DNA from 3 places in the Microlunatus elymi genome. Region 2 is predicted to be linked to each of the others. Evidence: predicted binding sites of a transcription regulator. Region 2 holds the regulator's gene; each other region holds the start of a gene.
The links. Region 2 encodes LexA, which represses DNA repair genes until DNA is damaged. Its sites were predicted from a motif close to TCGAACANNTGTTCGA; they were not measured.

Region 1 (10,592 bases), 1.1 Mb from region 2:
AGGAAGCCTGGGTGGATGCACCGCACCGACTGCCGGACTACCAGCAGGCAACTGCCGATCTTCAGCTGTCGCGGTTCGCCGTCCTGGTGATGGCGCCGGCGGGCGACCTGCACCGGACCCGGGCGCAGAACGACTACGCACTGTCCGTCGCCGGCAGCGACGAGCGAGCGTTCGCCCTGTGCTCGGTCCATCCCGACGACGGCGATCGGGCCCTGGCGGAGATCGACCGGGTCGCGCGGGCGGGTGCCGCGGGACTGAAGCTTCATCCAAGCACTCAGCAGTTCGACGTCGCGTCCGAGGAACTACTGGCGGTGGTCAGGCGGGCCGGTGATCATGGTCTGCCGGTTCTGTTCGACAGCGTGGCCGTCGCCGATCCGGGCCAGCCGGAGAAGTTCGTCGGGCTCGCGATGTCCTGTCCGGACACGGAGCTGGTGCTGGCCCACACGTTCGGCCCGAAGTTCGTCCAGGCCGTCATGTTCTCGGTGCTGAGCCGCTATCCGGGCACCCGGCGCAACGTCTACCTCGAACTGTCGGCCACGGTCTGCATGTTCGCCGACAGCCCGTACGTCGAGCAACTGGCCTGGCTGTGTCGCCGGCACGGCCTCGACCGGGTGCTGTGGGGCAGCGACTACCCGCTGTTCTCACCGACCGAATCGCTGCAAGCCCTTACCGGCTTCGGATTCAGCGGCGACGAGTTCGAACAGGTCACCCACCACACCGCCGCGTCGGTCTACCACCTCGCGTGATCGCTGGGTGTCCTGTCACGACGCGGCGGGCGCGGCCGGTGACGGCTGCTCGGCAGCCCACGACGCCAACAGCCGCAGCCTTTCGTGTGAGGGTGAGCCGGGCTCGGCCGTGTAGAGCATCAGGATGTGTCCTGGATCGTTGGTGATCGCCAGTTCCTCGTAGGCGAAGATCACTTCGCCGACCACCGGATGGTTGAAGCGTTTGGTGCCCGAGCCGTGCGTCCGTACGTCGTGCGATCCCCAGAGCGTGCGGAAGGTCTCGCTGCAGGTCGACAGCTCGCCGACCAGGTCCTGCAGATTGCGGTTGTGTGGGTCTCGTCCGGCTTCGGCGCGCATGATCGCCACACACATCTGGGCGAACAGATCCCAATCAGGATAGAAATCCCGGGAGGCGGGGTCGAGGAATTGGAACCGGGCAAGGTTCGGCGTCCGACCTCCGTCGCCGATCAGCGGCGAGTAGAACGCCCGGCCGAGTTCGTTGGTGGCCAGTAGATCCTGATGGGCGTTGCGGACGAACGCAACACCGTCGGTGATCGAATTCAACGCCCAGTGCAGGCTCGCCCGGGTGGCCGGATTCTTGCTGGTACGACGCCGATTCCGGGCCGAAGCGGGGACGCCGTCGGCGGCGCGAGCAAGATCAAGAAGGTGCGCCCGCTCGGTGTCGTCCAGTTGCAGCGCCTGGCTGACCGCATCGAGGACGGAGGCGGACGCACCGCCGATGGCGCCCCGCTCCAACCTGGCGTAGTACTCCACGCTGACGCCGGCGAGCAGGGCGACCTCGGAACGGCGAAGTCCGGCCACCCGCCGATTGAGCCCGGCCGGGATGCCGGCGCGCTCCGGAGTGAGCTTGGCCCGTCGCGACATCAGGAACTCGCGTACCTCTGCCTTGTTGCTGGGGGCCTTGTTGTCCATGGGACGAGGTTAAGGCCATCCCCGCCGGTCCAGACCCGCCAGAGGTGCCCTGCCGGTACACCCCACGACAGTGACTTCTCCGGATTCGCCCGATCGCGTTAGCTGGACGACAGCTGCCGGCGCGAACCCTGCCGGTCGATACAGATCAGTACGAGGAGAACCTTTCGATGCGTGGTGTCGTGATGCATGCCCCCGGCGACGTCCGGGTCGAAGACCTGCCCGATCCGGTGATCAAGGAGCCGACGGATGCGATCATCCGGCTGGCCGCGACGTGCGTCTGCGGATCCGACCTGTGGCCCTATCGCGGCGCCGATGCGGTCACCGAACCGTTGTCGATGGGCCACGAGTATGCCGGTGTGGTCGAGGAGGTCGGCTCGGCGGTGACGACGATCAAGCCCGGCCAGTTCGTGGTCGGCTCGTTCTTCGCCTCCGACAACACCTGCGAGATCTGCCGGGCCGGCTACCAGACGTCGTGCGTCCACCGTGAGGTGCTGGGCACCAGCGGCGGAGCGCAGGCCGAACGGATGCGGGTGCCGCTGGCCGACGGCACCCTGGTCGCGACCCCGAGCCTGCCGGACGCCGATCTGGTGCCGAGCTTGCTGGCCGCTTCCGATGTGCTCGGTACCGGGTGGTTCGGTGCCGTCGCGGCCGAGGCCGGACCGGGCAAAACGGTTGCCGTCGTCGGTGACGGTGCGGTCGGGTTGCTGGCGGTGCTGGCGGCCAAGCAACTCGGTGCCGAGCGGATCATCGCGATGTCGCGGCACGCGTCGCGGCAGCAGCTGGCCGTCAAGTTCGGCGCCACCGACATCGTCGAGGAACGCGGCGAGGAAGGCGTTGCCCGGGTGAAGGAGCTGACCGGTGGACTCGGCGCGCACAGCGTGATCGAGGCGGTCGGCACCCAGGAGTCGATGCGACAGGCGATCGGTGCCACCCGCCCAGGTGGTCATGTCGGTTTCGTCGGCGTGCTGCACGACGTGGAGATCAAGGGCGACGACATCTTCATGACCCACGTGCACCTGCACGGCGGCCCGGCTCCGGTACGCCGGTTCCTGCCGGAGCTGATCGAGCTGATCGTGAACCGGGTCATCGATCCGGGCGAGGTGTTCGATCTCGAACTGCCGCTGGACCAGGCCGCCGAGGGCTACCGGGCGATGGACGAGCGGCGCGCGATCAAGGTGCTGCTGCGGCCGTGACAACTCCGGCAGCACTCTCCGGCGACGAAGCATCGGGCACGTCGCCGCGCCGCGGCGTCGACCAGCCCGGTGCTCGGCTGACGAGCGCGTTGGTCGGCACGGTGATCTTCCTGACCGCGATGGCCCCGCTGGCCACCGACATGTACGTGCCGGCCTTCCCGCAGGTGGCGGCCGACCTGTCGACCGGCGCCACCGGCGTGCAGCTGACTCTGACGGCCTTCTTTGCCGGGATGGGATTGGGACAGCTGATCGGCGGACCGGTGTCCGATCAGTACGGCCGGCGCCGGTTGTTGCTCGTGTCGACGATGATCATGACGGTGGCATCGGTCGGCTGTGCTGTCGCGCCGTCGATCGCGATCATGATGGCGGCCCGATTCCTGCAGGGCTTCGCCGGCGGCTGGGCGATGGTGATCGGGCGGGCGGTCGTTGTTGATCTGGCTACCGGTGCGCGGCTGGTCCGGGTGCTGAACGCGATTGCCGCCGTCGGCGGGATCGCGCCGATCGTGGGTCCGCTGCTCGGTGCGGTGATCCTGCAGTTGTCGCACTGGCGGGTCTCGTTCTGGGTGGTGGCCGTGCTCGGCCTGGCGATGACCATCAGCATCGCGATCGCGGTGCCGGAGTCGTTGCCGATCCAGCGCCGGCACGGCGGCGGGCTGCGGACCTTCGTCCGTGCAGGGCGTCAGGTGCTCGGCCATCGAAGCTATGTCGGCTATCTGGTGGTGGCGGGTTCGGCGATGGCGGCGCTGTTCGCCTACGTCGCGACGTCGGCGTTCGTACTGCAGTCGATGAACGGCCTGTCGCCGGTGGCGTACTCGATCGACTTCGCCGCCAACGCGGCCGGGATGACGCTGGCAGCGGCGGTCGCGTCGAGGCTGGCCGGGCGGGTCGCCACCCGCAAGATCATCTTCGTCGGTCAACTGGCGGCGTTGGCGGCGGGGCTGGTGATGTTGGTCGGCGCGCTGTTCTTCGACACGCCGCTGATCGTGGCGCTGATCGCCTTCTTTGTGCTGATGTCGGCGCAGGGACTGATCGGCCCCAACGGCGGGGCGCTCGCCTCAGCCGCGGTGCCCGACCACCCCGGCACCGGCTCGGCCGTGCTCGGTTGCGTGCAGTGGATCGCCGCGGGCGTGATCCCGCCGATCGCCGGTCTCGGCGGTTCACACACAGCCGTGCCGATGGCGGTGTTGATCATCGGCGGTGCGGCGGTGTCGATGATCGGGCTGCTGGTCATTGCTCGGCCGGCCGGGCGAGCGCGTCAGGACCGGCCCAGCACCTCGGTTTGAACCAGGACCTCGGTCTGGCCCAGCCCGGTGACCTCGAGATTGCTGCTGTCGAAGGCGGGATCGGCGTATCGGCCGAACCAATCCTCGAGTTCTGCCCGCAGCCCGGCGACCCGGTCGCGCCGGCCGGGATCCTCCACCAGATTGTTGCGCTCGCCGGGGTCGGCGTCCAGGTCGTAGAGCTCGTCCGGCTCGTCGCCGCGGCGAAGCACGTACTTCCATTGCCTGGTACGAATCATCCGGGTTGCGCCGTACTCGTCGAAGATCACCACCCGGTCGCGCGGCTGATCACCGCCGGTGATCAGATCGGCGAAACTGCTGCCGGGTCCGTCGCCGAGAGCGTCCGGCCGCAGACCGGCCAGCTCCAACAGCGTCGGCGCCAGGTCGTAGCCGGAGATCAACTCATCGCAGATCTGTGCGGGGATGGTGCCGGGCATGCTGATCATGGCCGGCACCTTGACCGCTTCCTCGTACATGTTCAGCGGGTAGGTGCCGTTGCCCTTGCCCCAGACACCGTGCTGGCCGCAGCTGTAGCCGTTGTCGCTGAGGAACATGATCACGGTGCTCTCCAGCAGGCCGCGGTCACGAAGATCATCGACGATCCGGCCGATCTGCCGATCCATCGCCGAGATCGCGGCGAAGTAGCCGACCAACGACTGGCGGACATCCTGCTCGCGACCGAGCGGCCAGCCGCCGGAGCTGTAGCGCGTCCACGGGTGATCGGGCTCCTGCGGACAACTGGCGAATTCCGTGTCCTGGTAGAGCTTGGTGAACTCTTCGGGGTGGTTGTCCTTCCACGGCGCATGCGGCGCGGTGAAGTTGACGCTCAGCCAGAACGGATCCTGGTGCCCGTCGGCCGATTCCAGGAAGGTCCGCGCGTCATCGCCGATCGCCTCGGTCAGGTAGTTCGGTTCGTTGATCAACTCGCCGTCGCGGACCACCGGCGCGCCGTAGTAGGGACCGCCGCCCAGCTGATGGGCGAACCAGTGCTCGAATCCCCTGTGCGGTTGATCATTGGCGCCCAGGTGCCACTTGCCGGACAGCCCGCAGCGGTAGCCGTGATCGGACAGCACGTCGGTCACCAGAGGCTGGCCGCGCAGGAAGTCGATGCCGTCGGCGCCGACGTGATGCGCACTGATCCAGTCGTGCACGCCGTGTTTGGACGGCGGCTGGCCGGTGAACAGCGTCGCTCGTGCCGGCGAACAGACCGGCGACGTGCAGAAGAAGTTGCTGAACCGGGTCCCGCTGGCCGCCAGCGCATCCAGATGGGGCGTCTGAATCTCCGGATTCCCGGCGGCACCCAGCGCCCAGGCTCCCTGATCATCGGAAATGATCAACACGACGTTGGGCCTGCTGGCAACTCGGCTTGCCATGGAACGGACTCCCTCTCGAATGCGCCTCGGTCAATCAACAGCACGATAGCGGCTCGACGAACACCGCAACCATCGCGCGGCGGCTGTCATGATCATCTCGACCGGTCAGGCACCCAGCACAACAGACGGTGTCGGGGGCTTGTCGAGATGGTGGCGTATTCGGATGCGGTAGTTGAGCCTGGGTTTTTGATCATGGTCGATCCAGCGGGGTGGGATCCAGTACGGGAGTCCGTCGATCATCCGGCATTGCCAGCCGAGTGCTTCGAAGTTGCTGTGGTGAAACAAACACGTCAACGTGAGATTGTCAATGTCGGTCGGGCCACCGTTGAGCCAGGAGATGATGTGGTGTCGTTGGCACCATTGGGGTGGCCGGTTGCAGCCGGGGAAGGAGCATCCGCCGTCGCGGGCGATCAGGGCGGCGGTCTGGTTCTTGTCGGCGATCCGGCGGTCGCGGCCGAGCCACAGCACTTTGCCTTTGGCGCTGAGGATGGTGGGGACGATGTCGGAGTTGTCGGCGAGTTTGCGCACCATCTCGGGTGAGATGGGGGTGCCGTCGCCGTAGCGGCCGTGGCCGTACTGGCCGATCAGGTTGTCGTGGTCGATGGTGATGATCACGGTGGCCGGGGTGCCGCCGACCGATGGGTTGTCGCCAGCCTGGAGCAGCCGGCTGAACGCTTCGTCCAGGGCGTCGTGCAGCCGTTGCCCGCGGGTACGCAGGTCGGGTTCGACCGGTGGCCGGTTCGGGTTCGACGGTTGATCCTCGCCCGCCTGTTGATCGTCGCCGGCCTGGTGATCGTCACTCAGCTGTTGATTTTCGTCGGGTTGTTGATCTTGACCGTCGGGTTGCTCTTGTCTCGCGGCTTGTTGATCTTGTTCGGCTTCGTGGTCGGGGTCGGGATAGCTGTGTTGGGGTGCGGTGAGGGGTTCGAGGATGGCGTTGAGTTTCTGGCCGAGGGCTGGGGTGAGTCGGCCGCGCAGGTGCCAGGCGCCGTCGCGGCCTTTCCAGAGGTAGACGGCGCGTTGGGCCTGGTGGACTTGTTCTTCGCTGAAGGTGCCGTCGGGGTTGATCCGGTCGGCCAGTTCGTCGATCACGTAGCCGAGTTCGGTGGGTGGCAGGGTGGTGGCGGCGTCGGTGAGGATTTCTTCGGCCTCGTCGAGTTGCTCGGTCGTGGTCCACGGCAACTGGTCCAGGTCGCGGAGGGCTTGGATCACCCGGTCGGCGTTCCCGGCCGGGACGTGGCCGGCGGCGACTGCGGCGGCCAGCCGGGGCCGTTTCGGCTCCAACCGCTCACCGAGCATCGTCGTTTCGCCGCGCAGCGCCTTGGCGGCGCGGACGCGCCGGTGGGCTTCGCTGTGGTCGATGTGGAGCAGGTCGACCAGTAGTTTCGAGGTGGCGCATTGGGCCAGCCGACGGGCCAGCCCGGTCGCCTGGCAGGCGGTCACGATCTCCTGATCCACCACCGACGTCCGGGATCGGACGGTTTCGAATCGGCGGGCGAAGTCGATGAGTTGATCATCGCCGACCCCGGCGAGGCGGTCGTGGGCGAGGGTGTCGATCACCGCATCGAGGGCGGTGTCCAGCTGCTGCAGCGTGTGCCCGAGGTCGGATGCCGCGGGGGCTGGTTGATCGACAGGTGCCATGCCCTGATTCTACTATCGAACAGGTGTTCGATCAAGAGATTGAGGCGAGAAATCTCTTGCAGGTAAGGAAAAACTGGGCGGGTTGGTTGTCGGTGGCGTGTGATATGGGCTGCGCGTCGACTGATCGTCCTCTGCCGGCCCCGTGGTCGAACTTCTCCCAGTGAGGGGTTGGTCAGGCGGTGGTCAGCTGACTTGCTTTGTGAAGAAGACGCGGCGGAAGCCGTCCTGGGTCGCACGGTGGGTCTGCTGGTAGCCGTGGTGTCGGTAGTAATCCAGGTTTTCCGTCATCGCCTCGTTGGTGTAGAGGCGGACTTCGTACAAACCGTTCGCGCGGGCCTGGTCCTCGGCGAGGCGCAGGAGTCGGGTGCCCACGCCGAGGCCTTGGGCGTGCGGTGCGACGGCCACGTTCTCCAGCAGCAGATGGTCCTTGGCGACTGCGACCACGAGCAGCCCGATCAGCGCATCGCCTTGCTGCGCTACCCAGGTGCGGCCGTCGTTGACGGCCTGGCTGTAGTCGGTGGCCATCGGGGCGGGTTCGCATCCCATCCGTTCCACGTACGGCTGGTAGGCCAGCCGTGCAAGACGACGGAGGGTCTCGACGTCTGCGGGCTCTGCGGGTCGCAGTGAAACGGCTTCCGGGTTGATCATCGATCAAACACAATAACCGGGTTGGAGTGGTACGCGTCGTTGTTCGGCCGGGCCGATGAGATGGTTGGTTGGCGATGAGGTGATGTGGCCGGTGGCGTAACCTGATCACTCCTCTGTGCGAGGATGCCGACACGATGATTGAGGCAATTCCCGACGGCCTGACGCGCAACCATGGCGACCCGAAATGGGACGAGTGGTTGGACCGGCTGCCGAAGTTGATCAAGGAACTGGTGGGGGAGTGGGGGCTCCGCCCTGACGGGCCGGCGATGCACGGTGCGGCGGCCTATGTGCTCCCGGTCCGGGACGCGCAGGGTCAGCTTGCAGCGCTCAAGATCACTATGCCGCATCCCGAGGCAGACCACGAACATCTGGCGCTGCGGACCTGGGACGGCAACGGTGCGATCCGGCTGCTGCGGGCCGATCCGCGGCGTTGGGCGATGCTGCTCGAGCGCGCGGACGCGACCAAGGATCCGAATCAACTGCCGATCACCGACGCGTGTGAAACAGTCGCCGAGTTGTACGCGAACCTGCACGTCCCCGCGATTCCGCAGTTGATCAAGCTGTCCGACGCCACTGCCGGCTGGGCGGACCGCCTGACGTCACTGCTTGATCATCGGGCGGTTCCGCGGCGCCTGGTCGAGCACGCGACGGCACTCGCGCGCGAATTCGCCACGGATCCGGACACCGACGGTCGGCTGATCCACACTGACCTGCATTTCGACAACGTGCTCGGATCGCTGCGTGGCAAGGAGGAATGGCTGGCGATCGATCCGAAGCCGATGTCGGGCGATCCGGCGTACGAGGTGGCTCCACTGCTCTGGAACCGTTGGGACGAGGCAGTCGCCACCGGCGACCTGCGCAACGCCGTCCTGGACCGCATCTACACCGTGGTCGACGCGACCGGCCTCGACGAGGATCGCGTCCGGGACTGGGTGATCGTGCGCGAGTTGGTCAACGTGCTGTGGGCTCTGGTGGACGGCGACAAGTCCCCGGACGACGACTGGGTCACCCAGTCGATCGTGATCGCCAAGGCGGCGCAACGGTGATCACCAGCAGTTGATCAGCCCCGCATGATCAACCGGGTCGGCGGCTGGGGCGGCGGTGCGGGAAGCTGCAGCGGGCGCGCCCCAGGGGTGAACGATCCCAGCAGCGAACTGGCGCCGGTGGCCGATGCAATCGTGCCCGGAAGTCCGTACCAGCTGAGGAATCCGAGCAGTGCCATCAGGTAACACTCCTTGGCCTGCGCCGGGATACCGAAGTCCTCCGAGGTACGCACGACCGTCGTCCCCGCCAGCGCCGCGATCCGGCGCATCATGGTGGGATTGCGTACGCCGCCACCGGAAACCACGAGTTCTTCCAGCTGCCAACGGGAGCAGGCATCGCCGACCAGGGCCGCGGTCAGCTCGGTCAAGGTCCCGACAAGATCGTCAAGACCAAGATCATGATCGCCGACCTTGGCAGACAGGTAGTCGGCGTCGAAGAGTTCCTTGCCGGTGGACTTCGGTGGATCGGTTCGATAGTACGGCTCGTCCAACAGCCGACACAGCAGTTCATGATCAACAACACCGCGGTCCGCACGCACCCCGTCGGTGTCCATTCGCTCGACTCCACCGGTTGCCCTGCTGACCGCCAGATCGATCAACGCGCTCGCCGGGCCCAGGTCGTAACCGATCACCCGATGATCATCATCGCGGACGGTGAGATTGGCGATCCCACCAAGATTGAGCACCCCGCGGCGTACGTCATCTTCCAACAGCAGCAGGGAATCCAGCATCGGAGCCAGTGGCGCGCCCTGGCCGCCGCGAGCGATGTCGCGGGTCCGCAGATCCGACAGCACCGGCGTCCCGGTCGCCTCCGCGATCCAGGCAGCCGCACCCAGTTGCAGGGTGCCCAACGCGTGCCCGTCGGACACCCAGTGAAACACCGTCTGCCCGGGTGAGACGACAAGATCAACATCGCCGTACGTGTTGATCGCCTCGGCGGCCACCTCGCCGAACAACCGCCCCAATTCGGTGTCCAGTCGGCAGACCTCGGCGATGTCGGTGCGCTGCGGCGGCAACACGGCCGCGATCCGGGAGCGCAGTTCGTCCGACAGCCCACGACTGAGGAGTCCGAGCGGACGGCAGGACAGTTCCGTCCCGACAAGATCGAATTCGGCCACCGCGGCGTCGATGCCGTCGAACGAGGTCCCGCTCATCAGACCGGCAACCCGAAGCGTGGCCAATCAGGTCACACCCCAAAAGCCGATCAGATCGGGTGCCGGGCGCTGCAAGGTCGGTGCGACATCGGCCCAATGGCTGAAGCCGTCCAGCCAGTTCGCGAGCGCATAGACCCGTTCGCGGTCGTCGCCGTCCTCGATCTCGTCGATCGCCTGCCGATACGAGTCGGCCATCCAGGTGGCCTCCTCGCCGGACTGAAAACCGACCAGCAGCCCGCGGGGTGCGATCAGCGGCAATTCCGTGTGGCTGCTGAGCAGGTGCCGCAGGCCGGCGGCCGCATGCACCCCACCACGCGCGAGCGCGAAATCCAGGCTGTCCAGCTTCTCACCGTGCAGTGACAGACTGGTGAAACCCCAGGCGTTTTCCTTGATCAACAACTCCAGCAGCCGCCAGCTGGCCGCCCTCCGCTCGGCCGGTACGAACGCACCGGCCAGGATCCGTTCAAGATCTGCGGGCACCGGATCGTCCGGGTCCAGCACCGGCGTCCCGGGAGGTCGGCGGAAGATCGGCCCGAGCTTGGACAACAGCCCGCCATGATCGGCGGTGTGCGGCGGAGCCAGGGCGACGACTGCCTGCTGCC
Region 2 (10,592 bases):
CTCCACCAACGGCCGCAGACGACGCGCCGGAATCCCGTACGACCAGCCGGCGTCCTCCAGTTCATCCGGCCAGCGGACCGCGGCCAGCCTGGCCCGCAGGTCGGCAACGTCGGCGGCGGGGATGTCGATGCGGAAGGGTTCGATCGCCGGAGTGGTCATGATCGGCACGATACGGACACCTCCGGTCAGCCGGTGTCCGCTGTTCGGGGCAGGGAATGACCGTGAGAGGGTTGGCGATGCGCCCGCAGGACCGGCGGGCTGATCACGGCTCGGGACGGGCCGGAGCGGAAGGAAGTTGATCATGGCAGCCGATGATCTTGCTGCGGTGCTGGCCGATCGCCCGTACCCCGGGCGAGTGGTGATCGTTGCTCGGACCCCAGCCGGGCTGGCGTGTGCGTACGCCGCCACCGGCCGGAGCGAAGCGTCTCGGCAGCGCCGGATCCGGCTGACGGACGACGGCGATCTGAGAGTGGAGCCGACCGTCGGCGACGCCGACGATCCGCTGCGGCACTACCGGGCCGTCCGCCGTACCGACCGGTTCTTCGTCTTCAGCAACGGAACCCAGACCGATCCGGTGGCCGACCGGCTGGCCGCCGGTGAACCGGCCGCAGTCGCGCTGGAGGACCTGGAGTACGAGGGCGACCCGCCGATCTTCACCCCGCGCATCACCGCCGTCGTGTCCGACGACGATCAGGTCTGGCTCGGCGCGGCCCACCGTGGCTCGGCAGATCGAGCATCCTCCGACACCAGCGTGACCCGAGTCGGGGCGCTGGCGGCCGGTGAGGGCATGTTGCTGTCCACCTATCGCGGTCCGGTCGCGGACCCGATCACCAACACCGGCCCGGTGCCGATCACCAGCACTGCCGCCACCCACCGCGAACTGGCCGAACAGCTGTGGGCTGCGCTCGACACCGAACGCCGGGTGCTGGCTGCCGGCTTCGTCCCCGGTGATCATCTGGCCGATCCGGTGTTGCTCAACGCCGCGGACAGCGCAGGCTGATCGGCAATCAGTCACATCCCTCGGTGAGCTCCAGCACCGCGTCGGCCAGCCGGTCGTAGTCGTCCGGGGTGTTGTACGGCGCCGCCGCGATCCGCAAGTAGGACCGGCCGTCGTGCGACGTCACCGGCACCTGGATGCTGTACTCCTCGCTCAGGGCCCCCGAAAGTTCCCGCGCCCGGTCGCCGGCGTGACTCTCCGGCAGCGGCACCAGACGCATGGTCGCGGCCGGACGCTGCGGCAGACCCTGCAGCGAGCTGCCGAACCGCGCGGCAACCCGTTCCTGAGCCTCGGCCAGCATCGCCGCCTGGCGATCGATCTGCTGCCAGCCGCCGAGCCCGGACCAGAAGTCCAGGCCGTCGCCCGCCGACAGCCAGCCGGAGTAGTCCCAGGTGCCGGGGTAGTCGAAGCTCGCCGCATATCCGTCATTGAGCTGCCAATTCATCGTCGCCGGATAGGTCCGGTCGCGATAGCCGGCCACGGTCCACAGCACCGCGGTGCCGCGCGGCGTGTAACACCACTTGTGCAGGTTTCCCACCCAGTGGGCGACGCCGAGTCCGGCGATGTCGACAGGCAGAGTTCCCGGCACATGAGCGGCGTCGGCGAGCACCGGCGCGTCGACCGCGTTCGCGATTGCCGCGACCGGCAGCACCATCGCCGTCGGCGAGGTGATCTGATCGACGATCACCAGCCGGGTCCTCGGTCCGCACTCGCCGGCGTACGCGGCGACGATCGTCTCGTCATCGGCGCCCACCCCGAACGCGGCCGTCCGGATCGCGGCGCCGCGCCGGTCGGCCCAGTTCTGAGCCGCCATGGTGACGGCGCCGTAGCCGTGATTGCAGACCACGATCTCGTCGCCCGGCCGCAGGTCGAGTGAGCCGAAGACCGACGACACGCCCTCGGACACGTTGCGGACGAAACCGACGGCCTCGGCGTCCACCTGCAGGAAGTCGGCGACCCGATGCCGGGCCCCGGCGATCAGGCCCGGCAACTGGTGGCCGTTGAAATGATGCGGATTGCGTTCGGCCCGGTTGCGCCAGTCCTCGGCGGCACGGCGGACCGCGATCGGGGCACAGCCGAAGGCGCCGTGGTTGAGGTGCAGGACTTCCGGGTCGAGGCCGAAGACATCGAGGAGCTCACGGTTCACCGGATGATCATCCCTGGTGCTCTGCCGGCGATGTCACCGGGCTCGATCGGGTCACCGGGCACGATCGGGTCATGGGGGCCGATCAGCTGGCCTGGTCGTCGACCTTGATGTTGAACAGGACCTTGTTGCCCTCGACCGAGGTGACCTTGACGTTCACGCCGTACTTGGAGTCGCCGGCGGTCAGCGTGCAGCGCATGGTGGTGCCGACCTTGCCCTGCAGATCGCCGGGGCAGGTCACGTCGTCGGGCTTCTGGCCGACCTGCTTCTGCAGCTGGGTGCTGATCTGATTCTCGACATCGGCCTGGGAGACGGTCAGGGTGCCGCAGGCGCTCAGCAGCAACGTGGCCGCGGCAAGGCCGGCTCCAGCAATGGTGACGAGGATCTTCTTCATGGGGCGTACTCCGCTCTCGGGTTCGGGCCAGCGAGCAGACGCTACGGTTCGTACGGTTCACGGCAGCCTCCCGCGGAGGCGGCTCGGCGGGTGATCGTCGTCTCATCGATGGCCGGCGGATGGCGCGGCGAGCGGCGCTGGGCTAACCTTTGTGAGGTTTACCTAACCTAATTCACAAGGAGTCGTTGCTGTGATCAAACCCGTCCGGGCGCTGGTGGCCCTGGTGAGCGTGCTGGGACTGATCGTGTTGGCGGCCTGCCAATCCAGCGCCACTCCGCAAGCCGGCCAGTCCGCCGGGTCCGGTGGTTCCTCGGCTTTCCCGGTCACCATCCAGCACGCGTTCGGGGCGACGACGATCGAGAAGAAGCCGACCCGGGTCGTCACCTGGGGCTTCGGCAGCACCGACGCCGCGCTCGCGCTCGGCGTCGTACCGGTGGCGATCCCGCAGCAGACCTACGGCGCCGACAAGGAGGGCCTGTTGCCGTGGATCAAGCAGAAGCTGACCCAGTTGAACGCCAAGACGCCGGCGATCCTGCCCAATCCCAGCGGTTCCGACGACGTGCCGTTCGAGGAGATCACCAGGGCGCGGCCGGACCTGATCCTGGCCAACTACTCCGGTATCACCAAGCAGCAGTACGAAACGTTGAGCAAGATCGCGCCGACCGTCGCCTACCCCGACAAACCCTGGGCAACTCCGTGGCGTGACGTGGTGACCACAGTCGGCGAAGCGCTGGGCCAATCGGCAGAGGCCGAGAAGCTGGTCGCCGACACGGACCGGACGATCAAGGACAAGGCCGCCGCCTACCCTCAACTCAAGGGCAAGACCGTCGCCGCCGTCTGGGATGTCGGCGGAACCTTCTACGTCTACAAGGACAGCGATCCGCGGGTGCAGTTCCTGACCGACCTCGGGCTGGTGAATGCGCCCAGCGTCGATCGGCTCGCACCCGACGACGAGAACTTCTACTACACGTTGAGCTATGAGAAGACCAGTTCGCTGACCAGTGACGTGCTGGTCGTGTACGCCGACGACCAGAAGGGCATCGACACGTTCTTGTCCAAGCCGTACGCGAAGTCGATGCAGCAGGTGAAGGCCGGCCACGTCGCTCCGGTAGTCGGGCCGGCGTTCGTGGCCGCCGTGTCCCCGCCGACCGTGCTGTCGCTGCCGTGGGGGATCGACGGCTATCTGAAGGCGCTGTCGAAATCGGTCAACGGCTGACCCATCTGCTCGAGGGCAACGCGACCAGCCAGGTCAGAGCCGGCGCAGGACGGCGACCACCTTGCCGAGGATCGAGGCGTGATCGCCGTCGATCGGATCGTAGGCGGGGTTGTGTGGCATCAGCCAGACGTGGCCGCGGGTCCGCTTGAACGTCTTCACGGTCGCCTCGTCGTCGAGCAGCGCTGCGACGATGTCGCCGTTCTCCGCAGTCTGCTCCTTGCGGACCACCACCCAGTCGCCGTCGCAGATCGCGGCCTCGATCATGGAGTCGCCACGAACCTCGAGCAGGAAGAGTTCACCCTCGCCGACCACCTGCTTGGGTAGCGCGAACACGTCCTCGAAGCGCTCCTCGGCCAGGATCGGACCACCGGCGGCGATCCTGCCCAGCACCGGGACATGAACCGGCGCTGGGAAGGCATCGTTGATGGCCGTCTCGTCGGTCGTGCTCGCCGTGCCCGGCAGCGACCGAACCGCGGCCGAGTCCGCACCGAAGTCCTGCGGCAGGATCACCTCCATCGCCCGCGGCCGATTCGGGTCGCGACGCAGGAATCCCTTCTGCTCCAGCACCTTCAGCTGGTGGGCCACGCTGGACGAACTGGCCAGGCCGACCTCCTCGCCGAGCTCGCGAATGCTCGGCGGATAGCCGCGGGTGTCCACCGCTTCCTTGATCACCTCGAGCACCCGACGCTGTCGCGGGGTGAGCCCGCTGGCGTCGGCCGGTCCGTCCGGCAGTGGTGTCACGGTGGCATGCTGCGCCAACTCGGCCGACCGGGCCCGGGCGGCCTCGATCTGCGCCTCGACGTCGGAATTCTTCGGCCGACCACGGCGGAGCGTCTGCACCGGTGCGGGCGGAGTGGATCTCGCCCGCGCGGTGGTCTTCTTCGCTGCCGCCCTGCGGCCCGAGCTGGGAGAACTCTTCTTCGAATCGGCCATGTGCTCACCGTAGAGAAGACCGCCGACAGAATCAAACAATTGTTCGATGTGTCGCCCGGCGTGTCTCTGACCGGCGCCGCCGCAGGGCGCCTTTCGGAAGAACTGTCAGTGGCCTCTGTTGTGATCGTCACGGCTGCTTCTCCGGTCGCCGAAGAACTGTCGGAGGGCCGGTGCAGGGCAGATAACGAATGAGAACGGCTGTGCGAATGGTCTTGCGGATCGCACGGTCATGGGTTAAGAATCAAACAGACGTTCTATCGAACATGCGTTCGAGGTCAGGGGATGCAAGATGAGTGCGACAACGATCGAAACCTCAGCGGTGCGGAGCTCGGTCGACCGGCCGACCAGGGCTCGGCGGCCGCGGCCCAGCCGTGGCAGCGGTCGAGCCGGCCGTCCGGCGACCCGGTCGGTGACCGGCCTCGACGCTCCGTCGCTGCGCCGGTCGCCGGCCGGATCCGCTGAGGTTCGTGGCTGCAGCACGGCGCCTGTGCGTCGTACGGCTGTCGCCGCCGGGTCGGCCGGCTGGCGGCTGACGAGTCGGGGGATCGCGGTCGTCCTGATCACCGGGGCCGTGCTGGTGGCTGCCGCGATCACCGTGATCACCGCGACGGCGATCACGGTGACGTCGGACAACTACATTCCCTCCCAGTCCGCCCTCGGTAACCGCTGACGCGGCCGGCGGGTGCCATGCGCATCGCCGGGGTGAAGAATGGGTCTCGTGTCAGCTGCCGGTCCCAAGCATTCGAAGGCGGCCTCCGACCCAACGACGTACGGTGCCGGCTCGGTCCCGCATCCGACGGCCCGCCGGGCTCGGGGCCCGGTCGGTGTCGGCGCCTTCCTGGCCGGCGGGCTGGCCCTCAGCCTCGTCTACCGGACCACGGGGCTCGGCATTCCGTGCCCGTTCCGCGCTGTCACCGGCTGGCAATGCCCGTTGTGTGGCGCCACCAGGATGGGCGCCGAGTTGTTGCGTGGCGACCTTCCTGCCGCATTCGGCTACAACCCCGGCGTGTTCATCGCACTCGTCGTGCTGGCACTGTCCGCAGTGGCGTGGACGGTGGCTGCTGTGGGCGGACCGACGTTGCGGCTACCGCGCCGGCTCGCGGATCCGATCCACCGCGTTCCGGGCTGGTCCTGGATCTGCGTCGCCGCGGCTGCCGCGGTGCTCTACGCGGTTCTTCGCAATCTCCTCTGACCGGTTCGCGTCGCGCCGTTGGTGCCCTGCAGGCCAACGGGCCGCCCGGGCGACCGGCTCCGCTGACCGACTCGCGAAGTCCGGCACAGGACGGTTGACGTCTCCGCTGGAGCGGCCTAAGATCCATATCTAGTAGTTACACGGGTGTGTTTCCTCCACAGTTAGTGGTCGCTATCCACACGCCGTCCACATCGCCACCCACAAGTCATCCCCAGAGTTGTCCCCAGTCGGGCACCGGGTTTGTTTCAGATCCAACAGCTTGATTCCAGCTCGAACGTGGAGAGAAGGCTCGTCGTGCACTGCCCGTACTGCCGGCACACCGATACCCGGGTGCTGGATTCGAGGGTCGCCGAGGACGGCAGCAGCATTCGCCGCCGTCGTCAGTGCCCCGAGTGCGAGAGCCGGTTCACCACGATCGAGCAGATGCAACTGGCCGTGATCAAGCGCTCGGGTGTGGTCGAACCGTTCAACCGCGACAAGGTCGTCGGCGGTGTCCGGAAGGCCTGCAAGGGCCGGCCGGTGAACGAGGACGAACTCGCCAAGCTCGGCCAGGAGGTCGAGGACGCGCTCCGCGGCTCGGGCAAGCCCGAAGTGCCGGCCGACGAGGTAGGCGTAGCCATCCTCGGACCGCTGCGCAAACTCGACCAGGTCGCCTACCTGCGATTCGCCAGTGTCTACCGGCAGTTCGGTTCGGTCGACGACTTCGAGGCCGAGATCGCCATGCTCCGGGTGGAACAGGAACCGCTGGGTATCGAACCGCTGATCCCCGAGTTGGCGTCCGGCCCGGTTCGCCCGGCGTCCCGCTCGACCAAGTCGGCGCGCAGCCGGCCCAACGCCGGCAAGACGGCCGCGGTCAGCAGACCCGCGGCACCCCGGACCCGAAAGGGACCGACCTGAGCCCCGGGACGGGCTCAGGCACCTGGGGAAGGGTGCATGGGTCCGTCCCGGCCAACATCAGACATCAGCAAGACCCGAGATTCAGCAGTCCGACGAGACCTAGGCGTCCAGAGATGGGCGGACAGGGAGAGAGGCAGCCACCAATGTCCGAAACGACCCGATCGGACCAGAAGTCCCAAGCCGGTAAGGAACAGACCGGCAAGAAGCTGGCCGGCAGTGCGCAGCAGCGCGGTCTGCGGATCGAGCGCGTCTTCACCACCGAGGGCGTCCATCCGTACGACGAGGTCAGCTGGGAACCGCGAGACGTCGTCCAGACCAACTGGAAGACCGGCGAGACCGTCTTCGAGCAGAAGGGCGCGGAGTTCCCCGACTTCTGGAGCGTGAACGCCTCCACCATCGTCACCACCAAGTACTTCCGCGGCGCGGTCGGCACCGATGCCCGCGAGCACAGCCTGAAGCAGCTGATCAACCGGGTGGTGCGGACCTACCGCAAGTCCGGCGAGGAGAGCGGCTATTTCGCCACCACCGCCGACGCCGACATCTTCGAGCACGAGCTGACCTGGATGCTGCTGCACCAGTTCTTCAGCTTCAACTCGCCGGTCTGGTTCAACGTCGGCACTAACGCCCCGCAACAGGTCAGCGCCTGTTTCATCCTCAGTGTCGACGACTCGATGGACTCGATCCTGAACTGGTACAAGGAAGAGGGGTTCATCTTCAAGGGCGGCTCGGGTGCCGGTCTGAACCTGTCGAGGATCCGTTCCTCCAAGGAGCTGCTGAGCTCCGGCGGCACCGCCTCGGGTCCGGTGTCGTTCATGCGCGGTGCGGACGCGTCGGCCGGCACCATCAAGTCCGGCGGCGCCACCCGGCGAGCAGCCAAGATGGTGGTCCTCGACGTCGATCACCCCGACATCGAGGAGTTCGTCGAGACCAAGGCGCGCGAGGAGGACAAGATCCGCGCGCTGCGGGACGCCGGCTTCGACATGGATCTCGGCGGCAAGGACATCGCCTCCGTCCAGTACCAGAACGCGAACAACTCGGTCCGGGTCACCGATGAGTTCATGCGGGCGGTCGAGGACGGCGCCGAGTTCGGGCTGCGCGCCCGGCACACCGGCGAGGTGATCGAGACCGTCGACGCCCGCGAGCTGTTCGCCAAGATCGCCCAGGCCGCCTGGGAGTGCGCCGATCCCGGCCTGCAGTACGACGACACCATCAACGACTGGCACACCAACCCCGAGACCGGCCGGATCACCGCGTCCAACCCGTGCTCGGAGTACATGAGCCTGGACAACAGCTCCTGCAACCTGGCCAGCCTGAACCTGCTCAAGTTCCTGCGGGACGACGACACGTTCGACGCCGGGCTGTTCAGCAAGGCGGTCGAGCTGATCATCACCGCGATGGACATCTCGATCAGCTTCGCCGACTTCCCGACCGAGGCCATCACCAAGACCACCAAGGACTATCGGCAGCTCGGCATCGGCTACGCCAACCTGGGCGCGCTGCTGATGGCCACCGGCCACGGGTACGACTCCGAGGGCGGCCGCGCGGTCGCCGCCGCCATCACCTCGCTGATGACCGGCGTCGCCTACCGTCGATCGGCGGAGTTGGCCGCGGTGGTCGGTCCGTACGCCGGCTACGCCCGCAACGCGGACGCGCACCAACGGGTGATGCGCAAGCATCAGGCGGCGAACGACGAGCTGCGGACGCTGTCCTCCTTCGACGGCGACATCCACAAACTGGCCGGCAAGGAATGGGCACAGGTGATCAAGCTCGGCCAGCAGAACGGCTTCCGCAACGCGCAGGCCTCACTGCTGGCTCCGACCGGCACCATCGGCTTCATGATGGACTGCGACACCACCGGCATCGAGCCGGACTTCTCGCTGGTCAAGTTCAAGAAGCTGGTCGGCGGCGGTTCGATGCAGATCGTCAACCAGACCATCCCGCGGGCCCTGAAGATGCTCGGCTACACCGGTGAGACCAGCGAGGCGATCGTCGAGTACATCGCCGAGAACGGTCATGTGATCGACGCTCCCGGACTGAAACCGGAGCACTACGAGGTCTTCGACTGCGCGATGGGTCAGCGTTCCATCAAACCGATGGGCCACGTCCGGATGATGGCGGCCACCCAGCCATTCCTGTCCGGTGCGATCTCCAAGACGGTCAACCTGCCGGAGGCGGCGACCGTGGAGGACATCGCCGAGGTCTACCGCGAGGGTTGGAAGCTCGGGCTGAAGGCGCTGGCCGTCTACCGCGACAACTGCAAGGTCGGTCAGCCGCTCAGCGACGGCAAGGCCAAGTCCAAGGACACCTTGGTCGAGCCGGAGCAGAAGACCGAGGCGGTCAAGGTCGAGTACCGGCCGACCCGCAAGCGGCTGCCGAAGTCGCGGCCGAGTCGGACGACGTCCTTCTCGGTCGGCGGCGCCGAGGGCTACATGACCTCCGGTTCCTACCCGGACGACGGTCTGGGCGAGGTCTTCCTCAAACTGGGCAAGCAGGGTTCGACCCTGGCCGGCGTGATGGACGCGTTCTCGATCGCGGTCTCGATCGGGCTGCAGTACGGTGTGCCGCTGCAGACGTTCGTGGAGAAGTTCACCAACCTGAAGTTCGAGCCGGCCGGTCTGACCGACGACCCGGACGTCCGGATGGCGCAGTCGATCATGGACTACATCTTCCGTCGGCTGGCGCTGGACTACCTGACCTTCGAGCAGCGCTCGGAGCTGGGCATCTACACCGCGACCGAGCGGGCCCGTCAGGTGGAGACCGGGTCCTACCTGCCGCCCGAGCCGGAGGACGACGAGGCCAGTGAGGCCGAGTCGCTGAAGGCCGAGTCACTGAGCGCAGGGGCGAAGGCGGAACCGGTGGCGGCGCAGACCAAGGTGACCGAAGCCGAGCCGGTGGCGCCGAGCGTCGCGCCGAAGGCGGCGCACACCACCGCTGAGCTGATGGAGTCGATCTCCGGGTTGAGCGTCGACGCCCCGTTGTGCTTCACCTGCGGGACGAAGATGCGCCCGAGCGGCAGCTGCTACGTCTGTGAGGGCTGCGGCTCGACCAGCGGCTGCAGCTGAACCGCCCGCTGTGCGGTCAGGCAGCGCCGCCGGAGTTCCGCCGGCCGTCGGTGTCGTTCTCGACCAGGTGTGGCGGCCGGGAGCGAAGCCGGTCCCGTTCCAGGGCGTCGGCAAGAGCACGCCGGCGCGCCGCGAAGCGGGCCCACACGATCACGAAAAGAGCCAGCAGCACGATCCAGGCGATCGCGATACAGAGAAAAATCATCGGTGCCTCTATGCACGGGGGAGAGACAGCACTGTACGCGATCGCGCGCCCTCCGGCAGCCAGGGTGCACAGCAGCCAGTCGGTTTGCCGCGATGACCCCGGGTCTCGGTAGCCTTGGCCGGCGCCACTCGGCGCCCAGCGAAGGAGGCCGGTGACCAGCAGCGCCCGACCACACCTGCCGTTGCGGATTGCCGGCTCGGTGGTGTTGATCTTGATCTGCCTGTTGGGCGCATTGATCGCGGCCTCGGGCATCCAGCTGACCTATTACCTGCCACCGGTGAACGGGTCGGGTGGGATGGCGACCCGGCATACTACGACCTTCGGGCCGGCGATCGCGGCCACGATCACGGTGGTCATCTTCGCCCTGACCGAGATCGTCTGGCTGGTCTGGAACCTGGTCTCGGTGCCTCCGCGGTGGTTCTGGATCGGCGCCGCCCTGATCGCCGTGATCGCGATCATCGTCGGTGTCAGCGCCAACGAACTCCCGCGCCCGTCCTTCTGAGGTCGCGGATCTCCGTGGCAGGTCGAGGTCCCGCGCGCACCCGCCACCGA
Region 3 (10,592 bases), 510 kb from region 2:
AGAAGTCCAGTTGGGCGGTGAAGCCGAACCGGTCGCGCAGCGGCCCGGGCAGCAGGCCCGATCGGGTGGTCGCGCCGACCAGGGTGAAGCGTGGAATGTCCAGCGGGATCGCAGTAGCGCCCGGCCCCTTGCCGACGACCACGTCGACCCGGAAATCCTCCATCGCCAGATAGAGCATCTCCTCGGCCGGCCGGGACATCCGGTGAATCTCGTCCAGGAAGAAGACCTCGCCCTCGGTCAGCCCGGACAGGATCGCCGCCAAGTCGCCGGCGTGCTGGATCGCCGGACCGCTGGAGATCCGCAGCGGCGCGCCCATCTCGGCGGCGATGATGCCGGCCAGCGTGGTCTTGCCGAGTCCGGGCGGTCCGGACAGCAGTACGTGATCGGGCACCGCTGCCCTGGCCCGCGCCGCCTCCAGCACCAACCCGAGCTGATCACTGACCCGCGGCTGCCCCTCGAACTCGGCCAGCGTGGTCGGCCGCAACGCCGATTCGGCCGCCGACTCCTCCGGGTCCGGGTGCGGATCGACCAGATCGATGCCGGCGTCGTGCCCAGCCCCGTCTTCCCGTTCGAAGGCGTCTTCTCGTTCAACCATGGTGGGCCCATCTTTGCCGATCCCGCCGACACTCGGCGCAACCGCCCCGGCTGGTCCTGCAACCGGCGCCCAGGTCCGGCAGGCTCGCAGCGACGCGTGCGATGGTCCTCGTCCCCAGGTCCGCGAGCCCACCATCCCCGGCTCCGTCCATCGGCCGGTCACCAAAGTCGCGTTGTCGCGACTACGGGTGGTCCATCAGTACGGCAGCAGCGCCGGAAGTCGTGTTGTCGCGACTTCGGGTGGTCTATCAGTACGGCAGCAGCGCCGGAAGTCGTGTGTTCGCGACTTCGGGTGGTCTATCAGTACGGCAGCAGCGCCGGAAGTCGTGTGTTCGCGACTTCGGGTGGTTGGGTCAGTCGCGGCCCAGCGCCGCGCCGCTGATCGTGATCGGGGTGCCGGGCGGGATGCCCAGGCGGGCCGCAGCGTTGGCGCCGTTGACGCCGAGGCTGAGGAACGCGGCGGAGTCAAGGTAGGCGAGCGCATCGCCCGGCGGCACTTCGCCGTAGGTCCGGCCGAACAAGACTGTCAGCCGGTGATCGCCGATCGCCCATTCGAGTCGATCGCCGCGCTCGAACCCGGCCCGAGTCAGCGCCGCCGCGGACGCCGAGGTCTGAAGATTGCCGTAGTGGTCGATGGTCAGCACTTCGCAGTCGAGCTGTCCGGAGCCGACGCTCAGCACCGGATCGGGCAGCCGTACCAACTCGGCCGGATCCACCGGATCACCCAGATCATCGAGGGAGACGCCGACGGCGGTGTGCGCCGCGACCGGGGAGAAGATGTCGCGGCCGTGGAAGGTGTTGGACGTGCCGAGGTGGTAGTCGGTGTTGGTCAGCGCTACGGCCTTCCGTACGCCGCCCAGGACGTCGGCCGCCCAGCCCAGCAGGCCGTTGTCCGGACCGACCAGGACACCGCCGGGTGTCTGCAGCGCGACCCCGCGGCGGTCGGTGCCGACACCCGGATCGACCACCGCCAGATGCACCGCGGGAGGCAGTTGACCGACGATCTGCGACAGCACGGCCGCGCCACGTCGTACGTCTTGTGCCGGAATCTCGTGGGTGACGTCGATCCACCGGACCGCGGGAGCGATCCGCGCGATCGATCCCTTGCACTGCGCCACGAAGCCGTCGTACGTGCCGAAGTCGGTCAGCAGCGAGATCCAGTCATAGCTCACCCTCGGCAGATTGCCACAGTCACTTCGCCAACGTACGCAGCGCCGCTCGCATCAACTCGGCGATGCTGATCGCCGGATCGTCGGCGGCCAGATGTTCCACCCGGCCGCAGGCGGCATCGGCATCCTTGGCCGACCAGCCGAGCCCTTGCAGTCCCTGGCTGACCTGATCGCGCCACTCCTCCTGCTGGGTGGGCATCGGAGCGAGCCCTGCGGTCCCGGACGTTGACGGGGTCAGCGCGTTGACCTTGTCCTTGAGCTCGATCACGATCCGTTGCGCGCCCTTGCGGCCGACGCCGGGCACCTTGGTCAGCGCGACCAGGTTCTCGGTGACGATCGCGGTCCGCAGCTCGTCCGGGGTCAGCACCGCAAGCGCGGCCTGGGCGAGCTTGGGGCCGACGCCGGAGGCCGTCATCAACAGTTCGAAGAAGTCGCGTTCTTCGGACGTGCCGAAGCCGTAGAGGGTGAGCGAGTCCTCGCGGACCACCAGCGACGTCGCCAGGGTCGCCTGCTGGCCGTGCCGCAGTTCGGCGGTGGTGTTCGGGCCGCAGAACGCCTTCAGACCGACCCCGTTGACGTCGATCACCGCCCAGGTCGCCCCGAGGGCGACCACGGTGCCGCTGAGTAGGGCGATCACGCCGGTGCTCCCGGTGCGGGCAACTGCTGCCGGGCCAGTGCGTACGCCCTGCGCTGCCGGGCAGCTTGTTCGGCGCTGGCCGCAGTGGCGCGGGTGATGCGATCGGAGGCCGAGCCGCGCCAGACGTGGCAGATGGCCAGCGCCAGCGCGTCGGCCGCGTCGGCCGGCTTCGGCGTCACGTCCAGTCTGAGGATCCGGGTGACCATCTGCCCGACCTGGGCCTTGTCCGCGCGACCGGAGCCGGTGATCGCCGCCTTCACCTCGCTCGGCGTGTGCAGGGCGACCGGAAGCTGGTGCCGGGCCGCGACCAACATCGCCACCCCGGCGGCCTGAGCGGTCCCCATCACGGTCTGCACGTTGTGCTGGGCGAAGACGCGCTCGACCGCGACGACGTCCGGGCGGTGCTCGGTGATCCAGTCCTCGAAGGCATGTTCCAGCCGGAGCAGTCGATAGGCGATCTCGGTGCCGGCGTCAGTGCGTACGACGTCGACGGCGACCAACTGCGGGCTGTGGCCCGGCGCCCCGTCGACGACGCCGAACCCGCACCGGGTCAGGCCGGGGTCGATTCCGAGGACCCGCACGACGCCTCCTGAAGATGATCCGAACAGACGTTCGGACCCTATCCCAGGGCGCCCACACGTCGGCGCGAGGACGTCGGCGTGTCGGGCCACTCCACGTTGCTTGATTTGGCGCCGCCGACCTCGTGCCGAGATAGCTTTGCCCAAGGATCAGCATGGGGTGGCTCGATGCACGCAGTGGTAAGGACGCACGACAGGCTGCTGCTGATCATCCCCGCGGTGTTCTTCGCGGCCACGTTGGTCCAGAACTGGTTCGATTCGCACGAGCCCGGCGAGCCGATCACCGCGGCTTCCCTGGGCGTGTTGCTGATCTCGTCGGCCCTGCTCGGTCTGCCGAATCTGATCGCGGCCGCGGTGATGTTGATCTTCAGAGGGTCCAGGTTGGTCGTCCGGACCGCTACCGGTTACGCAATGGCCTGCGGGATCCTTGGCGTGATCACGTCCATCTCGGTCAGACTCTCGGTCAGCTCGACCGCAGTTCTCGGCTACCTCTGGCTGCTGGCCGGCGAGCTGGGCGCCGTCGCAGCAGCGACGCTCGTCGTCGGGTTCGTCATCTGGTACGTGAGTCAGCGCCGCACTGCCCGCAGGTCAATCCCGGTGCCGCAGTAACGATTCCAAGATCAGCAACACACTTGATCTCGACCTGCCGTCGGGCCCAGGTCCCCCGCGCCTCGATCAAGAACCCCTGGGTTTGCGTTGCCGGTCCTTCGACAAGCTCAGGACCCTGGGGTTGCGTTGGCCGTACTTCGAGCAAGCTCAGGACCCCTGGGGTTGTGTTCGCGGTCCTTCGAGCAAGCTCAGGACCCTGGGCTCGAGCTCGCGGATCGGCTGCAGCTGAGTCGCGCCCGCTGGATCGAGTTGGCTTCACTCCCACAAGTTGATCTTGGACCTCGGGGGCACCCAGACGAGATCGTAACGTTGCATAGCCGTCGAGCGCCCCAGCGCGAGACCGGCACCGCAGCGAAGCGGAGGTGTCGCGGCAAGATCATTTATGGACGCGAGCGGGTAAGGGCGGGGATTGTCCCCGCAACGCAAGACGCCAGACCAGTCGCGGCAGCGGCAGGCAGAGACCCGACCGCTGACCAACCAGGACGCAACGGTGCATGCCCGTCGAGCGCCCCAGCGCGAGACCGGCACCGCGGCGAAGCGGAGGTGTCGGGGCAAGATCATTTATGGACGCGAGCGGGTAAGGGCGGGGATTGTCCCCGCGACGCTAGACGCCAGACCAAGTCGCGGCAGCGGCAGGCAGAGACGCGACCGCTAACCACCAGGACGCAACGATGCATGCCCGTCGAGCGCCCCAGCGCGAGACCGACACCGCAGCGCAGCGGAGGTCTCGCGGCAAGATCATTTATGGAAGCAACCGGGTAAGGGGTGCGGGGATTGTCCCCGCGACGCACGGCGCCAGACCAGATCGTGGCAGCGGCACTCACCCGACCGCGAATCCAATCAGTCCACGCCGAATTCGATCGCAGCGCGGTCGAGGGCGTCTTCCTCCTCGGCGGCGGGGTTGGCCGAGATCGCGTCCGCACCGCCCGGTTCGAGGGCACCGACCAGCTCGGTCTCACGGGCGGGCAGGGCCCCGAGACCGGCGTACAACTCCAGTTTGGTGCGCGTGTCGGCGATGTCCAGGTTGCGCATGGTCAGCTGCCCGATCCGGTCGGTCGGGCCGAAGGCCGCGTCCTCGGTACGCTCCATCGAGAGCTTGTCGGGGTGGTAGGAGAAGGCGGGTCCGAACGTGTTCACGATCGAGTAGTCCTCACCCCGCCGCAACCGCAGCACCACCGAGCCGGTGACGGCCGAGGCGACCCAACGCAGCAGGCCCTCGCGGATCATCAGCGACTGCGGATCGAACCAGCGACCCTCGTACAGCAACCGGCCCAGCTTGCGGCCGTCGTTGTGGTAGGCCGCAACGGTGTCCTCGTTGTGGATCGCGTTGACCAGCCGCTCGTACGCGATGTGCAGCAGCGCCATCCCGGGCGCCTCGTAGATGCCGCGGGACTTCGCCTCGATGATCCTGTTCTCGATCTGGTCGCTCATCCCGAGACCGTGCCGGCCGCCGATGGCGTTGGCCTCCAGGAAGAGCTCCACCACATCGTCGTAGCTCTTGCCGTTGATCTTGGTCGGCCGGCCGCCTTCGAAGCTGATCTCGACTTCCTCGGTGTCGATCTTGACTGAGTCGTCCCAGTACTTGACGCCCATGATCGGCTCGACGATCTCCATCGAGGCGTCCAGATGCTCCAGCTTCTTGGCCTCGTGGGTGGCGCCGAGGATGTTGGCGTCGGTGGAGTACGCCTTCTCCGTGCTGTCCCGGTACGGCAGTCCGTGCGCGACCAGCCACTCCGACATCTCCTTGCGGCCGCCCAACTCCGAGACGAAGTCGGCGTCGAGCCAGGGCTTGTAGATGCGCAGTGCCGGGTTCGCCAGCAGGCCGTAGCGGTAGAACCGTTCGATGTCGTTGCCCTTGAAGGTCGAGCCGTCACCCCAGATGGAGACGTCGTCGTCCTGCATCGCGCGCACCAGCAGGGTGCCGGTGACGGCGCGGCCGAGCGGGGTGGTGTTGAAGTAGACCCGGCTGCCGGTACGGATGTGGAACGCGCCGCAGGCGATCGCGGCCAGTCCCTCCTCCACCAACTGCGTCTTGCAGTCCACCAGGCGGGAGATCTCGGCGCCGTACTGGCCGGCCCGGCCGGGGACCGATGCGATGTCCGGCTCGTCGTACTGTCCGAGGTCGGCGGTGTAGGTGCACGGAATCGCGCCCTTGTCTCGCATCCAGGCAACCGCGACGGAGGTGTCGAGCCCGCCGGAAAAGGCGATGCCGACACGTTCGGACACAGGGATCGAGTTCAACACCTTGGACATGCGCATGATTATGCACTATCTGGAATGGATATGCATAATCGGCTGCTGCCCCACATCCTTCGGTCCAGTCGACTCGGCCCGGGTGATGGCAGCAGGTGTTCAAACCCTGAAAATGAGGCCCCGGTCGCGGCTTCCGGCCCGCTGGAGCCGATTTTCGCGATCTGGAGCCTCATTCTCAGGGTTCCGCGCCGCCGCCGGTGCGGTTCTCGGTCCTTCGACAGGCTCAGGACCCGTGGGGTGGGCGGGCGGATGGGGTGCGGTCCCGGTCCTTCGACAGGCACAGGACCCTTCGACGCGAGTCAGCACCCAACGGAACCCGGCACCCAGCCGAAAGCGCAACCTCGCACGCCCGTCGAGCGCCCCAGCGCGAGACCGGCACCGCAGCGCAGCGGAGGCGCCGGGGCAACCCGACCTATGAACGCGAACCCGGTAAGGGGTCCGGGGATTGTCCCCGGAAGTCTCAACGCCAACCAGGATCGCGGCAGCGGCAAACAACTCGACTGCGCTACAGGACGGTAAGGGGTGCGGGGGTTGCCCCCGCAACGCAAGCCGCCAACAAGGATCGCGGCAGCAGGCACCCGGCTCGACCGCGCTACAAATACTGCCCGGTGTTGCTCACCGTGTCGATCGATCGGCCGGGCTGGGTGCCCTTGTTGGAGGAGATCAGGGTGCGGATGAAGACGATGCGTTCGCCCTTCTTGCCGCTGATCTTGGCCCAGTCGTCGGGGTTGGTGGTGTTGGGCAAGTCCTCGTTCTCGGCGAACTCGTCCACGCAGGCCTGCATCAGGTGACCGATCCGCAGGCCCCGTACGCCGGAGTCCAGGACGTCCTTGATCGCCATCTTCTTGGCCCGGTCGACGATGTTCTGGATCATCGCGCCGGAGTTGAAGTCCTTGAAGTACAAGATCTCCTTGTCCCCACCGGCGTAGGTGACCTCGAGGAACTGATTCTCCTCCGACTCCTCGTACATCCTGGTCACGGTGCGTTCGATCATCGCCTCGACGGTCCGCTGCCTCGAGCCGCCGAACTCGCCCAGATCCTCTTCGTGCAAGGGCAGCGTGGCCGTCAGGTACTTGCTGAAGATGTCCCGCGCAGCCTCGGCATCGGGGCGTTCGATCTTGATCTTGACGTCCAGCCGGCCCGGCCGCAGGATGGCCGGATCGATCATGTCCTCACGGTTCGAGGCGCCGATGATGATCACGTTCTCCAGGCCCTCGACACCGTCGATCTCGCTCAACAGCTGCGGCACGATGGTGTTCTCCACATCGGAGGACACCCCGCTGCCACGGGTCCGGAACAGCGAGTCCATCTCGTCGAAGAAGACGATCACCGGCATCCCGTCGGTGGCCTTTTCCCTTGCCCGCTGGAAAACCAGCCGGATGTGCCGCTCGGTCTCACCGACGTACTTGTTCAGCAGCTCGGGACCCTTGATGTTGAGGAAAAAACTTCTCCCCTCGCGGCCGGTGCGTTCGGTCACCTTCTTGGCCAGCGAGTTGGCCACCGCCTTGGCGATCATGGTCTTGCCACAACCGGGCGGACCGTAGAGCAGGATCCCCTTCGGCGCCTTCAATTCGTGCTCGGCAAAGAGATCCCGATGCAGGAACGGCAACTCGACCGCGTCCCGGATGGCCTCGATCTGGCCACGCAGGCCGCCGATCTCCTCGTACCCGATATCGGGTACGTCCTCCAGCACCAGTTCTTCGACGTCCATCTTCGGCACCCGCTCGTAGGCGAAATGCACCCGGCGATCGACCAGCAGGGAGTCGCCGGACCGCAACCGTTCGGTACGCAGCCGGTCGGCCAGCCGGACCACGCTCTCCTCGTCGCCGTGTCCGACGATCAGGGCGCGTTCGCCGTCGGCCATCACTTCCTTGAGGCTGACCACCTCGCCGACCTCGTCGAAGGTGAGTACGCCGACCACGTTCAGCGCCTCGTTCAAGATCACTTCGCGGCCGGGTTCAAGATCATCGGCCTCGATCTCCGGGCTCACGCTGACCCGCATCTTCCGGCCGGAGGTCCAGATGTCGGCGGTGTGATCATCGACGGTTGCCAGGAACACGCCGAAGCTGGCCGGCGGTTGAGCGAGCCGATCGACCTCGGCCTTCAGGGAGACGATCTGCTCGCGCGCCTCACGCAGGGTGGTGGCCAGACGCTCGTTGTTGGCCGATGCCGCCCGTACGTCGGCGCGGGCGTCGGCAAGGCGTCGCTCCAGCGCCGCCAGGTCATGGGGATGGGAGGAGACTCGTTCGCGAAGTCGATCAAGCTCGTCGTTCAGCAGGCCGATCCTGGCCAGCAGGGCTTCACGATCATGCTGCGGATCCCCGGCCTGCCCGGAATCGTGCCCGCTGAAGCCCTCGCTCGCGCTGCGGCGGTCGGGTGTTTCAGTCATCTCGACACCTCCATGCCGAAACAGTACCCGTGACCAATGCCGCAACCGGGCCAGTTTTTCTCTTACTGGGATGCGTGTTTGGTTACGGTTTTGTTCCTGCATCGGCATCGCCGCCCGCCGTTTTGCCGCCGTTGTCCCCGACCGGAGAGTCGCCACCCGGCTCGACGCGACGCCGCGGGCCGGTGTAGTCCTCGCCGTACGCTCCCGGCGCCGGCCGGCGCTTGCGGGCCGGCGCGATGACGCCAGGTGCCAGTCGACGGGCGGTGAGCAGGAAGCCGGTGTGTCCGACCATCTGATGCGACGGCCGGATCGACAGTCCCTCGACGTGCCAGCCCCGCACCATCGACTCGGCCGCCTCCGGTTCGGTGAAACCGCCGTGCACCCGTAGCGTCTCGGTGATCCGGCCGAGTTGGGTCGTAGTGGCGACGTAGCAGCAGATCACCCCGCCCGGAATCAGCCGTTCGGCGATCACGTCCACACACTCCCAGGGCGCCAGCATGTCCAGCACCACCCGATCCACCTCGGCCGGCGCTCCCGGGTCGGCGCCCTCGCCGTCGGACAGCGCCACCGTCAGGTCGCCAAGGCGCAGATCCCAGGCCGGATGCTCCAGCCCGAGGAAGGTACGCACGTTCTTGGCCGCGATGGCGGCGAAGTCCTCCCGGCGTTCGTACGAGGTGAGCCGGCCGGTCGGCCCGATTGCGCGCAGCAGCGCCAGGCTCAGCGCACCCGATCCGGCACCGGCCTCGAGCACCCGGGCGCCGGGGAAGATGTCGGCGCCGACCACGATCTGAGCGGCGTCCTTGGGGTAGACGACCTGGGCTCCGCGCGGCATTCCCGTACTGAACTCCCCTAGCAGCGGCCGCAGCGCCAGATACTGAACGCCGCCGGCCGAGGTCACCACCACCCCCTCCGGGCCGCCGATCAACTCGTCGTGATTGATGGCGCCCTTGGCGGTGTGGAAGCGCTGCCCGTTGGCCAGCAGGACGGAGTGGCGGCGACCCTTGGGGTCCGTGAGGGTCACCCGCTCGCCCGCCCGCAGCGGTCCGGTGCGTACGCCGGCGTAGGTTGCCGGGTCCGAGGCTTCCGGTCCTTCGACGGGCTCGGGATGCTTGGTTGTGCTCATTGCTTTTCCTTCAATCCCCAGAGTCCGAGCTGCCAGCCCGGACCGAACGCGTCGGGTGTGACACTGGCACGCGGTCCGGAGTAGACGTCCTCGCCGGCCTGCGAGATCGGCAGCACCAGGTTCTCCTTGGCTGCGATCTGCTGCAGCTGGGCCAGTGCGGTGTTCAGCTGCGGGGTGCCGACACCGGCCTGCCGGGTGTTGGCCAGCGCCGCGTCGATCGGCTTGGCCTCCCCCCTCAACGGGTGGTCGATGATCGGCTGCAGCCAGGCGATCCCGGTCGACGTCCACGCCTTGCGATCGACCAGTTGCAGGTCGGCATCGGGATCATCGGCCCGCAGCAGCACGCTCATCCCGCCGGTGTTCTCCAACCGGATCCGCAGCTGAGTGGCCAGGTCCAGGCTGTTCGGCGCGGTCGGGTCGTAGCCGAGGGTGAGATGGATCCGGCTGTTCCAGCTGACGTCGATCTTCGCCTTGCCGCCCAGCGGGAACGACGAGTGATGACCGGGTACGCCGTTGGGCACCACCGAGTCCAGCGTTCGATCCTCCTGCAGCGCGGCCGCGATCACGTCCCGCAGCGCGGTCGAGGAGACGTGCTTGGAGCGGGGGTTCCACAGCAACTGCTCCACCCGTGCACCGGGCAGCACGGTCTGGCTGAAGCCCGCCTTCGAGGTGTGGGTCCGGGACGCGCCGATCTGGGTGTGCAGACGTTGCTGCGCCGCCGCACTCAGCCCACGCCAGACCACGTCGACCTCGTGCGCGGCCATCGCCTCCTCGATGCTGGCGGAATCGGGCATCGTTCGCAGTTCGATGGTGTCGACCTTGCCGGCCGCATAGCCGATGTAGTCGGTGTACCTGGTGAACTCGATCAGGTTCTTGCTGATCTTGCTGACCTCGTACGGGCCGGAGCCGACCACCGGCTCGTCCATCGGCCGGACATGATCGGAGTTGTAGACCTTCGAGTCCACGATCGAGGCCGCCGGCGAGGCGAGCGCCCACGGGAACTGGGTGTCCTCCTGGCTGAGCACGAATTGCACCGTGGTCGGGTTCGGTGTCTCGATCCGCCGCAGCGACGACAGCTGCGGGGCCGACGAGCCGGCGACGTCCAACCGGGTGGCACGTTCGATGCTGAACTTCACATCGGCCGAGGTGAGCGGATCGCCGTTGCTGAACTTCAGGTTCGGCCGCAGCGTGCAGACATAGCTCGTCTTGGTCGGGAAACGACACTCCTGCGCGGCATCGG

Region 1: the regulator LexA is predicted to act here: its motif matches at 7,161-7,176, upstream of FOE78_RS21095 (HNH endonuclease signature motif containing protein).
Region 3: the regulator LexA is predicted to act here: its motif matches at 3,001-3,016, upstream of ruvC (crossover junction endodeoxyribonuclease RuvC).

The regions. Positions count from the first base shown of each region.
Region 1 covers NZ_CP041692.1:4,616,564-4,627,155, reverse strand. Annotated here, with positions in the region: gene FOE78_RS21120 (amidohydrolase family protein) at 1-746, shown strand, start outside; gene FOE78_RS21115 (helix-turn-helix transcriptional regulator) at 762-1,658, opposite strand; gene FOE78_RS21110 (zinc-dependent alcohol dehydrogenase family protein) at 1,826-2,851, shown strand; gene FOE78_RS21105 (multidrug effflux MFS transporter) at 2,848-4,134, shown strand; gene FOE78_RS21100 (sulfatase family protein) at 4,107-5,504, opposite strand; gene FOE78_RS21095 (HNH endonuclease signature motif containing protein) at 5,610-7,145, opposite strand; gene FOE78_RS21090 (GNAT family N-acetyltransferase) at 7,329-7,793, opposite strand; gene FOE78_RS21085 (aminoglycoside phosphotransferase family protein) at 7,928-8,839, shown strand; gene FOE78_RS21080 (anhydro-N-acetylmuramic acid kinase) at 8,854-9,990, opposite strand; gene FOE78_RS21075 (DUF7691 family protein) at 10,018-10,592, opposite strand, start outside.
Region 2 covers NZ_CP041692.1:3,484,596-3,495,187, reverse strand. Annotated here, with positions in the region: gene FOE78_RS15600 (epoxide hydrolase family protein) at 1-159, opposite strand, end outside; gene FOE78_RS15595 (IMP cyclohydrolase) at 302-1,000, shown strand; gene FOE78_RS15590 (aminotransferase class V-fold PLP-dependent enzyme) at 1,008-2,144, opposite strand; gene FOE78_RS15585 (DUF4333 domain-containing protein) at 2,227-2,535, opposite strand; gene FOE78_RS15580 (iron-siderophore ABC transporter substrate-binding protein) at 2,726-3,751, shown strand; gene lexA (transcriptional repressor LexA) at 3,785-4,684, opposite strand; gene FOE78_RS15570 (hypothetical protein) at 4,685-4,876, shown strand; gene FOE78_RS15565 (hypothetical protein) at 4,974-5,354, shown strand; gene FOE78_RS15560 (DUF2752 domain-containing protein) at 5,403-5,876, shown strand; gene nrdR (transcriptional regulator NrdR) at 6,171-6,773, shown strand; gene FOE78_RS15550 (vitamin B12-dependent ribonucleotide reductase) at 6,917-9,835, shown strand; gene FOE78_RS15545 (hypothetical protein) at 9,852-10,040, opposite strand; gene FOE78_RS15540 (hypothetical protein) at 10,192-10,542, shown strand.
Region 3 covers NZ_CP041692.1:2,977,408-2,987,999, reverse strand. Annotated here, with positions in the region: gene ruvB (Holliday junction branch migration DNA helicase RuvB) at 1-595, opposite strand, end outside; gene FOE78_RS13420 (SAM hydrolase/SAM-dependent halogenase family protein) at 948-1,766, opposite strand; gene ruvA (Holliday junction branch migration protein RuvA) at 1,786-2,400, opposite strand; gene ruvC (crossover junction endodeoxyribonuclease RuvC) at 2,397-2,981, opposite strand; gene FOE78_RS13405 (hypothetical protein) at 3,147-3,587, shown strand; gene argG (argininosuccinate synthase) at 4,428-5,849, opposite strand; gene arc (proteasome ATPase) at 6,433-8,229, opposite strand; gene FOE78_RS13390 (tRNA (adenine-N1)-methyltransferase) at 8,312-9,352, opposite strand; gene FOE78_RS13385 (ABC transporter substrate-binding protein) at 9,349-10,592, opposite strand, start outside.